DNA from 2 places in the Devosia sp. A449 genome. Region 2 is predicted to be linked to the other one. Evidence: predicted binding sites of a transcription regulator. Region 2 holds the regulator's gene; the other holds the start of a gene.
What was found. Region 2 encodes PhoB, which activates phosphate uptake and scavenging genes when phosphate is short. Its sites were predicted from a motif close to TGTCATNNANCTGTCAT; they were not measured.
Positions count from the first base shown of each region.

Region 1 (5,872 bases), on a different contig from region 2:
GGATCTATGCGGTGCCGCCGCACACCGAAGTGGTGAGCCTCGATTTCGAGGATCACCCCTTTGCCATCCAGCATTTTGACGAGCCCTGCGCCCTGTGCGGCGCCGAGCAGGTCTATCTCGACGAGGTGATTTTGGATGATCGGGGCGGGCATATGTATGTCTGCTCGGACACCGACAATTGTGAAGAACGCCGCGCCGCCGGCCATATGGGCGTGCTGGGCGTGGACCCGATGGAGGCGACGAAATGAGCACCGAACCGCTGCTTCGAGTCGAAGGCCTGAGTAAATATTACGGCAGCCGGCTGGGCTGCGCCGATGTGAGTTTTGAGCTGTGGCCGGGCGAAGTGCTGGCCATTGTCGGCGAAAGCGGCTCGGGCAAGACCACGCTGCTCAACTCGCTGTCGGCAACGCTGGAGCCCAGCGCCGGCAAGACCATGTATCGGATGCGCGACGGGCAATGGCGCAATATCTATGAGTTGAGCGAGGCCGAACGGCGCTTTCTGGTGCGCACTGACTGGGGTTTTGTGCATCAGAACCCGGCCGACGGCTTGCGCATGACGGTGTCGGCCGGCGCCAATGTGGGCGAGCGGCTGATGGCCGTGGGCGATCGCCATTATGGCCATATCCGCGACACCGCGCTCGACTGGCTCGGCCGGGTGGAAATCGCCGCCGATCGGATCGACGATCAACCGCGCGACTTTTCCGGCGGCATGCGCCAGCGCCTGCAGATTGCCCGCAATCTGGTGACCGGACCGCGCCTGGTGTTCATGGACGAGCCGACCGGCGGGCTCGACGTCTCGGTGCAGGCCCGCCTGCTCGATCTGCTGCGCCAATTGGTGGGCGAATTGGGGCTGGCGGCGATTGTGGTGACCCATGATCTGGCCGTGGCGCGCCTGCTAAGCCACCGCATGATGGTGATGAAGGACGGCCATGTCATCGAGGCTGGCCTGACCGACCGCGTGCTGGACGATCCGCGCGAGCCCTATACCCAGCTTCTCGTCTCTTCGATTTTGCAGGTGTGACCATGACCGCTTTATCCGTCCAAAATCTCGCCAAGACCTTCACCATGCATTTGCGCGACGGGGTGATCTTGCCGGTGGTGGAAAATGTCAGCTTTGAGGTGGCCGCCGGCGAATGCGTCGTGCTGGGCGGGCCATCAGGGGCGGGCAAAAGCTCGATCCTCAAAATGGTCTATGGCAATTATGGCGTCGATGCCGGCGCCATTCTGCTGCAGCACCATGGCGAAATCATCGATCTGGCGACGGCCGAGCCGCGCCTGGTGCTGACTTTGCGCCGCGATTCCATCGGCTATGTCAGCCAGTTTTTGCGCACCGTGCCGCGGGTGTCGGCGCTCGATGTGGTGGCCGAGCCACTGGTGGTGCGCGGCACCGACAAGGCTGAGGCACAGGCCCGCGCCAGGGAGCTGCTAGCGCGGCTCAATCTGCCCGAGCGGCTATGGAGCCTGCCGCCGGCGACCTTTTCGGGCGGCGAGCAGCAGCGGGTCAATATCGCGCGCGGCTTCATCACGGACCACAAGGTGCTGCTGCTCGACGAGCCGACCGCCTCGCTCGACGCCACCAATCGGGGCGTGGTGGTGGCGATGATCGCCGAGAAAAAGGCAGCGGGCGTAGCGCTGCTGGGGATTTTCCACGATGAGGAGGTGCGCGAGCAGGTGGCGGACCGGATTGTCGACGTGATGGCCTTTGCCCCGAGGATTGCCGCATGACCCGGTTGAGCGAGAAACCCTCTGTCCACCCGACCGCCAATGTCGTCGGCTCGACGCTGGGGCGCTATACCGAGGTGGGCGCGGGCAGCAGCGTGTCGCGTTCGACGCTGGGGGATTATTCCTACTGCGTCGAGAACACCCAGATCGCCTATGCGCAGATTGGCAAATTCGCCAATATCGCCAGCCATGTCCGCATCTATGCCTCGATGCACCCGATGGAGCGCGCCTCGCTGCATCACTTCACCTATCGCTCGGCCTGGTATTTCGAGGGCGAAGCGGACGATCAGGAATTCTTCGACTGGCGGGCCGGGCAGGGGATCACCATCGGCCACGACACCTGGATCGGCCATGGCGCGGTGATCATGCCGGGCGTGACCATCGGCAATGGCGCCATCATCGGCTCCAACGCTGTGGTGACCAAGGATGTGGCCGATTTCGCCATCGCCGTGGGCGTTCCGGCGCGGACCATCAAGCAGCGCTTCAGCGACGATGTGGCCGGGAGGCTGGATGCCTTGGCCTGGTGGGATTGGGATCACGAGACGCTGCACGCCGCGCTGCCGGATTTTCGCAAGCTGGGGATCGAAGCATTTCTGGAGAAATACGAGGGTCGATAGTCGCCCCAACCCCGATGTCATCCCGGCCTTGAGCCGGGACCCATCTCGAGATGTTACCACGGCCGCAAGGTGCCAATGCTGGCCCTGCGGCCGTTTTGCGTAAAATGACCATCTCAGGATGGGCCCCGGCTCAAGGCCGGGGTGACACGGTGGGTGGGGCAGCACAGCAGCCCAAAACTCGGCCACATCGTCCCCTGTGCATGGTCACACAACCGTCATCCAAGTGTTATCCCAGCTTCACGTCGCCCCCCTAGGTCTGCGCCAACGTAACGGCGAGGGCGCCAGATGCTCAAGATTTCCAATGTTTCGCGGCGCTTCGGCGACAAGCTGGCCGTCGATGCCGTGAACCTCGAAATCCCCCAAGGCCAGATGGTCGGGGTGATTGGACGCTCGGGCGCCGGCAAGTCGACGCTGCTGCGCATGATCAACCGGCTCAACGACGTGTCCTCCGGCTATATCGATTATGACGGGCTGCGCGTCTCGGATCTGCGCGGGCAGGCGCTGCGCAACTGGCAGCGCGATTGCGCCATGATTTTCCAGCAGTTCAACCTGGTGCCCCGGCTCGACGTCATCACCAATGTGATGCTGGGCCGGCTCAATGGCCGCAATCCAGTGCTCAACCTGCTGCAAATGTTCTCGCCCGATGAGCAGCTGGCGGCGCTGAAGGCGCTGGAGCGGCTCGATATTGCCCAGACGGCGTTGCAATGGGCGCAGACCCTGTCGGGTGGCCAGCAACAGCGCGTGGCGATTGCCCGGGCGCTGATGCAGGGCCCCAAAATGATCCTGGCTGATGAGCCGATTGCCAGCCTCGACCCGCGCAATGCCCAGATCGTCATGGACAGCCTGCGTGACATCAATGCCGAAGGCATCACCGTCATCACCAATCTGCACACGCTGGATACGGCGCGGGCTTATTGCGAACGCATCATCGGCATGAGCGCCGGCAAGGTGGTGTTCGACGGCACGCCGAACGAGCTGACCACCGATGTGGCCCGTACCATCTATGGCGCCGACGGGCTCAAGGAAGCCTTCTCCGAGGCGATGACGTCCACCGCCATCGCCCCCATCACCCTCAAGACCAGCGCACCTGCCGCGCATTAACCGAGTTCCGCAGCCCGCTTCGGGCCTGCCGATCAACCCGCGTCCCCAAAGGAAATCATCCATGACCGCGATCCGCACCCTCCTGCTGGCCTCCGTGGCCCTCTCCATGTCCACTGCCGCTTTCGCCCAGGACGTTTCCGTCCTGCGCATTGGCCTTGACGGCGGCGAGAATGAGAGCGACCAGATCCGCCGCTCCGAATGCGTCGCCGAGCCGCTGAAGGCCGCGACCGGCGTCTCCGAAGTGCAGTTCTTCCCGTCGCCCGACTACAATGGCGTCATCCAGGGCCTGCTCGGTGGCACCATCGACATCGCCATCATGGGCGCCTCGTCCTATGCCGCCATCTACCTGCAGGACCCCAACGCCGTTGATCCGGTGCTGACCACCAAGCAGGACGACGGTTCCACCGGCTACCACACCATCATGGTCGCCCGCGCTGACTCCGGCATCACCGATCTTGCCTCGACCAAGGGCAAGAAGCTCGGCTTTGCCGATCCCGACTCCACCTCGGGTTTCCTCGTCCCCAACGTCGCGCTGCCGGTCGATCTCGGCGGCCCGATTGCCGATTTCTACGGCTCGACCGGTTTCGGCGGCGGCCATGAAAACCTCGTGCTCGGCGTGCTCGACGGCACCTGGGATGTCGGCACCACATTTGGTTCAGGCCAGGGCGAATTCTCCGAGGGCTACACCTCGGGCAACCTGCGCATCATGGTCGACAAGGGCCTGCTCGACATGGACGATCTGGTGGAAGTCTGGCAGTCGCCGATCATCCCCAACGGCCCGCTGATGGTCTCCAACAAGCTGTCCGACGAGATGAAGGCCAAGGTCACCGCCTTCTTCACCGGCCTGCCGGCTGCCGATTTCGAGTGCTTCGACAGCTTCACCAGCGGCGGCTATGTCGATTTCGCTCCGGCCAATCAGGCTTTCTACCAGACCATCATCGACGCCCGTAAGTCGGTCATCGGCGGCTGATTTTATCCTGTAATGGCGACGCTCCGGCGTCGCCATTTTTGCTTTCCGAACGACCAGCAAACGCGGTGTCACCCCGGCGAAAGCCGGGGCCCATCCTGAGATCTCGGGGTGGATCCCGGATCAGGTCCGGGATGACATCGTGAATGTGGAGACACAGCATGACGGACACCGCCCACGCCCCACCGGGCCTCTCTCCCGCCAGCCAGACCCTGCTGCGCCACTATCGCAGTCAGGTGCTCACCCGGCGGGTCTATTCGCTCATCGGCGTGGCGCTGGTGCTGGTGGCGCTGGGTGCGGCGATGAATTACGCCAACGCGGCCAACTCGGGCAAATTCTTCGAGCGGCTACCCTATCTGTTCGATTTCCTGAAGAACTTCGTGCCCAATGATCCGTTCGAGATCGTCCGCGCCATGTTCGATATCGAGTCGCCTTATTACGACGGCTCGCTCAAATATAATTACACGGCGGATCGCCTGTATCTGACCGACAGCTTCTACATTCCGAACTTCATTTATCAGCTGATCATCACGGTCAATATCGCCATCGTGTCGACCATAATCGGCGGCTCGCTGGCCTTCGTGCTGTGCTTTTTCGCCGCCACCAATCTGGTTGGCGCAGGCGCGGTGCGGTGGGTGGTGCGGCGCATCATGGAAGTGCTACGGGCCTTTCCCGAAATCGTCATTGCCGGGTTGCTGACGGCGGTGCTGTCCATCGGCCCGATTGCCGCCATCGTTGCGGTGTCGCTGCACACCATCGGCGCGCTGGGCAAACTGTTCTTTGAAGTGGTCGAAAACGCCGACATGAAGCCAGAGGAAGGGCTGCGCTCGGTCGGCGCCAGCTGGCTGGAGCGGGTGCGCTTCGCCATCGTGCCGCAGGTGCTGCCCAATTTCGTCAGCTACACGCTGCTGCGCACCGAAATCAACGTCCGCGCCTCCACCATTATCGGCGCGGTCGGCGGCGGCGGCATCGGCGAGGCGTTCCGCCTGTCGATCGGTCGCGACCATGCCGCAAAAACCTATGCCATCGTCATCCTGCTGTTGGTGACGGTCATCGCCATCGACCAGTTCTCCGGCTTTCTGCGCCGCCGGCTGGTGGGCGACCAATCCTTCCAACTGGGCCGGGAGAAAGCCTGATGACCACGATCAGTCTCGCCGAGCGCCACCGCCTCGCCGCCAAATATCCGGCCGTGTTTCAGCAGAGTTTTTTCCAGCGCTGGGGCCTGCCGGTCGGCATCGCGACAACACTGGCCTATCTGGTGTTCTGCTGGTTTTTCTTCAGCGTCGGACCGGCGCTGCAGAACGGCAAATGGGATCGCGCTGCGATCTATATTCAAGACTGGTATAGCTGGCGGGCCCAGCCGCGCCTGCGCTTCGCCGATGGCGCGGTGACGCCACAATGGTCGAGCCGGGGGCAATATGCCGAAGGCGCCAAGATTGACTGGCTGACGCCGCGCGCAGATGGT
Region 1 covers NZ_JBTMWU010000004.1:198,369-204,240, forward strand. The annotation lists gene ACX3OW_RS13410 (alpha-D-ribose 1-methylphosphonate 5-phosphate C-P-lyase PhnJ) at 1-248, shown strand, start outside; gene phnK (phosphonate C-P lyase system protein PhnK) at 245-1,021, shown strand; gene phnL (phosphonate C-P lyase system protein PhnL) at 1,024-1,725, shown strand; gene ACX3OW_RS13425 (DapH/DapD/GlmU-related protein) at 1,722-2,339, shown strand; gene phnC (phosphonate ABC transporter ATP-binding protein) at 2,625-3,440, shown strand; gene phnD (phosphonate ABC transporter substrate-binding protein) at 3,502-4,410, shown strand; gene phnE (phosphonate ABC transporter, permease protein PhnE) at 4,569-5,543, shown strand; gene phnE (phosphonate ABC transporter, permease protein PhnE) at 5,543-5,872, shown strand, end outside.
Region 1: phnC (phosphonate ABC transporter ATP-binding protein) is a predicted target of PhoB. The motif match lies at 2,553-2,569, and genes of this name have one in related genera.

Region 2 (5,872 bases):
GGTCTATGGCACGCTGCTGGGCTGCTTCGGGCTGGGGGCGATTGGCGGCGCGTTTCTCAATGGCCGTATTCGCGAGCGGTTCAGCAATGAAGTGATCGTGCGGTTCGCCTGTGCCGGCTTTGCCATCAGTTGCGTGGGGCTCGGGCTGAGCCGCGATCCGCTGCTGAGCCATCTGGCGCTGCTGCCCGCGGGCGGCTGCTGGGTGCTGGCGATGTCGCTGTTCAATGTCTCGATCCAGCTGTCGTCGCCGCGCTGGGTGGTGGGGCGGGCTCTCTCGCTGTATCAGACCGCCACGTTCGGCGGCATGGCGATGGGTAGCTGGGTCTGGGGAGCCAGCGCGGATGGCTTCGGGCTGGGGGCCGCCCTGGTGATGGCGAGCCTGGTGCTGCTGGTGTGTGGGCTGGTCGGGTTCCGGCTGCCGCTGCCGGAGTTCAATTCGCGGGACCTCAACCCGCTCGACACCTTCAATGAGCCGGTCCTGAAACTCGATATGCGACCGCGCAGCGGGCCGATCATGGTGATGATCGATTATCGCATCGCCCAGGAAGACATTCCGCGCCTGCTCTCGCTGATGGCGGCGCGGCGCCGCATCCGTATCCGCGACGGGGCCAGGCAATGGGCGCTGCTGCGCGATCTTGAACATCCCGATATCTGGACCGAGTCCTATCACGTGCCGACCTGGATCGACTATGTGCGGCACAATCTGCGGCGCACCAAGGCGGATGCGGAGAATAGCGAGCAGCTGCGGGCGCTGCATCGGGGGACCGAGCCGCCGAAGGTGCATCGGCTGATCGAACGGCAGACGGTGCCGCTGAGCGATGATACGCCGTTAAGGGATATTCCGGAGGTTTGAGGGGGCACCCCTCAGACGTGTAGAGATTTGGCCCACCCACGATGTCACCCCGGCCTTGAGCCGGGGCCCAGCCTGAAATGGAACCGGTGGCTGGATCTCAGGATGGGTCCCGGCTCAAGACCGGGATGACACCGCGTTTTGGGGTGGGATGGTGCTCACCCGTGGGTTTACGCCACCTGGGCGAAGCGTTCGTCGAAGGCGTAGCCGGCGCCGCGGACGGTGCGGATCGGGTCGGTGTCCTTGCCGCGATTGATGGCGCGGCGGAGGCGGCCGATATGCACGTCGACGGTGCGCTCATCAACATAGACGTCATTGCCCCAGACGCCATCGAGCAATTGTTCACGCGAATAGACGCGGCCGGGGTGGCGCATCAGATATTCGAGCAGGCGATATTCGGTGGGGCCGAGATGGACGTCGCGGCTGGCGCGGCGGACGCGGTGGGTGGTGCGGTCGAGTTCGAGATCACCAACCTTGAGCGCAGCAGTAACCAGATTGGGATTGGCGCGGCGCAACAGCGCGTGGATGCGGGCCATCAGTTCGGGGACCGAGAAGGGCTTGACCACATAGTCGTCGGCCCCGGTGGCGAGGCCCCGGACGCGCTCTTCTTCCTCGCCGCGGGCGGTGAGCATGATGATCGGCACGCGGGCGGTTTCCTCGCGGGCGCGGAAGCGTCGGCACAGTTCGATGCCGGAGATTTCGGGCAGCATCCAATCGAGCAGGATCAGGTCGGGCAGCTTGTCCTGGACCGCCTGCTGGGCCTCGTCGCCGGTTTCGGCGGTGACGACGGCAAAGCCTTCGGCTTCCAGATTATAGCGCAGCAGGATGGCGATATCGCCTTCGTCTTCGACAACGAGAATGGTGGCGGGCATGGGGGGCTCCCCTTGGGCCGGCGCGCCGGCGTTCGATTTGTATCTCCCTCCCCCTTGAGGGGAGGGCTGGGGAGGGGGTGGTTTGGCGGGTCACTGATGGACCCCCACCCCCGACCCCTCCCCTCAAGGGGGAGGGGAGGAAAGGCCGATCAGGCCTTGAGCTGGGTGCGTTGCAGTTCCTGGACTTCGCTGGTGAGCTGCTTGCCGGTCTGCAGGTAATAGGCGCGCTCGGCGATGTTGGTGGCGTGGTCGCCGATGCGTTCGAGGTTTTTGGCGCAGAACAGCAGATGGGTGCAGGGCGTGATGTTGCGCGGGTCTTCCATCATGTAGGTCAGCAGCTCACGGAACAAAGACGTGTGCATGGCATCGACCTCGTCGTCGCGGTTGCACACTTCGATGGCGGCGGCGGCGTCGCGGCTGGCATAGGCGTCCAGCGCATCCTTGATCTGGCGCAGCACCAAGGCCGTCATGTTCTTGACGCCGTTATAGAAGCTGGGCTGCAGATTGAGGCCTTCGAGCTTGAGCGAGCGGCGGGCCAACTGCTTGGCCATGTCGCCGACGCGTTCGAGGTCATTGGCGACGTGGATGGAAGTGATGATGGCGCGCAGGTCGGACGCCATGGGCTGGCGGCGGGCGATCATCGAGACGGCCATTTCGTCGATCTGGCGCTGCATGTCGTCAATGCGCTGATCGGCGATGATGGTGAGGTCGGCCAGCTCGCGGTCGAGCTTGAGCAGGGCCTTGGTGCCGTTCTCGATGGCGACTTCAACCTGGCCGCCCATCTCGGCGATGGATTGGGCCAGTTGCGTCAGCTCGTCGCTATAGGCGGTAACGATATGGTCGGTGCCAGTCGGGGACATGGGTAATTCCTCTTAGGGCGCGGGCGTTAGCCGATGCGGCCCATGATGTAATCCTGGGTCTGCTTGTTGACCGGATTGGTGAAGATGTCTTCGGTGACGCCTTCCTCGATCAGATTGCCCAGATGGAAGAACGCGGTCTTCTGGCTGACGCGGGCGGCCTGCTGCATCGAGTGGGTGACGATGACGATGGTGTAGTTTTCGCGCAGCTCGTCGATCAGCTCTTCGATGATGGCGGTGGCGATGGGGTCCAGGGCCGAGCAGGGCTCGTCCATCAGGATGACTTCGGGACCGACGGCAATGGCGCGGGCGATGCAGAGACGCTGCTGCTGGCCACCGGACAGACCGGTGCCGGGCTCGTTGAGGCGATCCTTGACCTCGTTGAACAGGCCCGCCTTGCGCAGCGAGTTGACGACGATTTCGTCGAGGTCGGTCTTGGAGCGGGCGAGGCCGTGGATTTTGGGGCCGTAGGCGACGTTTTCGTAGATCGACTTGGGGAAGGGATTGGGCTTCTGGAACACCATGCCGATGCGGGCGCGCAGTTCGACCACGTCGAGGCTGGGATCGTAAATGTCTTCGCCGTCGAGCTTGATGACGCCGCCGACCTTGGCGCCGTCAATGGTGTCGTTCATGCGGTTGATGCAGCGCAGGAAGGTGGACTTGCCGCAGCCGGAGGGGCCGATGAAGGAGGTGACGGCGCGGTCGGGAATGTCGATCGAAATGCCGAACAGGGCCTGCTTGGCACCGTAATGCACGGTGACGTCGCGGGCGGTGAGGCGGATCGGGCGGTCGAGGGCGTCGATGGGGTTCATTGCGCTATTCACTGATTGCTGGGTCATCTTAACCGTGCTGGCGACCATATCCATTTGGGATGTCCTTTAGCTAGGCGCGCTTTTCGAGGCGCGAGCGCAGGTAGATGGCAACGCCGTTGAGGCAGATCATCACGGCAAGCAGGACCATGATGGCGGCGGCGGTGCGGGGTTCGAAGAAATTGCGGTTTTCATTGCCCTGCCAGAGGTAAATCTGCACCGGCAAGGCAGTGGCCTGATCGAAGGGGGTCATCGGCACCTGGGCGACGAAGGCCTTCATGCCGATCAGCAGCAGCGGCGCGGTTTCGCCCAAAGCATGGGCGACGCCGAGAATGGTGGCGGTCAGGATCGAGGGGAAGGTGACCGGCAGCACGTGATGGAACACCATCTGGGTCTTGGAGGCACCCATGCCGAGCGCAGCCTGGCGCAGAGCCGGGGAGACGCCAAGCAGCGCGCCGCGCGTGGCGATGATGATGGTGGGCAGCGTCATCAAAGTGAGCACCAGACCGCCGACGATGGGGGCGGAGATCGGCAGATGCATCCAGTTGATGAACACGGCGGCGCCGAGCAGGCCGAAGACGATGGAGGGCACGGCGGCGAGGTTGTTGATATTGACCTCGATGAAATCGGTCAGCCGGGATTTGGGCGCGAATTCTTCGAGGTAGATGGCGCTGGCGACCCCGATGGGCACGGCCAGAACGATGACGATCAGCATCATCCACAGGGTGCCGACGAAAGCCCCAAGCAGGCCGGCGGAGGCAGGCGCGGCGCGGCTATCGACATTGGTGAAGATCGACCAGGCAAAGCCGTTGGAGACGGTGCCGTTTTCCTCAAAGATATCGATGAGGGCGCGGGCGGCCGGGGTGAGCTGCTGCTGGGCGTCGCCGAGCGAGCGGTCGATATTGCCCTTGATCCAGTTGGCGGCATTGGCCGAGGCGAGCAGGTCGACTTCGACGGTCTGGCCGAGCAAGGAGGGATCGGCGACGAACATCTCGCGCACTTGATGGCGGGCGTTGGTTTCGGCGATGGTGAGCAGGGCTTTGGTGTCGATCTCGTAGCCGGCGGGAGCAGCTTGGCGGAGGCTTGCCTCGATCACCTTGTTCCAGTTGAGCAGGGCCAGATCGCGCTGCCATTTGAGATTGGCGGCGCGGAAATCGGCGTCGGACTGGCCATCGACGCGGACCGGGGCGGGGTCGATATCGATGATTTCCGGATCATAGGTGATGGCGAGGTGCAGATTGGCCTGGGTGAAGGCCGGGATGCCTTTGCGCAGCACATCGGTGAACAGCAGGGCGACAAAGCCCAGCGCCAGAATGACGGCGGCAAGACCAAGGCCACGGAAAATGGCCTCGCTGCGGTGGCGGCGCTGCAGGCTGGCGCGAATGCGCTTGGTGCGTTCGGCGGAGGCAGCGGCGGTGGTGGCGAGCATGTCGGTCATGACTATTCGTACTGCTCCCGGAAGCGGCGGACGATGTAGAGGGCGACGATATTGAGGCCCAGCGTGATGACGAACAGCGTCAGGCCGAGGGCAAAGCCGACCAGCGATTGCGGTCCGGCGAAATCGGTATCGCCGGTGAGCTGATTGACGATGGAGACGGTGATGGTGGCGACCGGCTCGAAGGGGTTGCCGCGCAGCACCGGCGAATTGCCGGCGGCGAGCACCACGATCATGGTTTCGCCGACGGCGCGACTGACGGCCAGGAGGAACGCGCCGACAATGCCGGGCAGGGCAGCGGGCAGCAGCACATTGCGGATGGTTTCGGATTTGGTGGCGCCCAGGCCATAGGCGCCGTCGCGCAGGGTGCGCGGCACCTGATTGAGAATGTCATCGCTGAGCGAGGAGACGAAGGGGATGATCATCACCCCCATGACGATACCGGCGGTGAGAGCGCTGGTGGCGTTGATCGAGAGACCCATCAGATTGCCGGTGTCGCGCAGCATGGGACCGACGGTGGCCAGGGCGATGAAGCCGAAAACGATGGTGGGAATGCCGGCGAGGATTTCGATGGCCGGCTTGGCAAAGCTGCGCAGCCGGCGCGGGGCATATTGGCTGAGATAGATCGCGGCCATCAACCCGATCGGCACCGCCACCAGCATGGCGATGGCGGTAATCATCAGCGTGCCGACCAGCAGCGGCAGCAGGCCATAGCTGCCCCAATTGCCCGCCGAACCGGCATTGTTGGGGTTCCACACCGTGCCGAAGAAGAACTCGTGCGGGGGGATGAAGGTGAAGAATTTATAGGCCTCGGTGACCAGCGAGGCGACGATGCCCACCGTGGTCAGGATGGCGACGGCGGAACAGGCGAGCAGCGCCAGATTGATGATGCGCTCGACGGCATTGCGGGCACGCAGGCGGGCGGTGATGCGGCTGCGGGCATAGAGCAGCGCCACGACACCAGCCACGGCAGCGGCGCCGGTGACCAGGAGGAAACAAGTGAAATTGAAGCCGCGCAGCGCTTCGCCGGCGGCCTGCTCAAACGGCTG
Region 2 covers NZ_JBTMWU010000003.1:637,249-643,120, forward strand. The annotation lists gene ACX3OW_RS12340 (MFS transporter) at 1-853, shown strand, start outside; gene phoB (phosphate regulon transcriptional regulator PhoB) at 1,021-1,722, opposite strand; gene phoU (phosphate signaling complex protein PhoU) at 1,872-2,582, opposite strand; gene pstB (phosphate ABC transporter ATP-binding protein PstB) at 2,609-3,391, opposite strand; gene pstA (phosphate ABC transporter permease PstA) at 3,462-4,826, opposite strand; gene pstC (phosphate ABC transporter permease subunit PstC) at 4,829-5,872, opposite strand, start outside.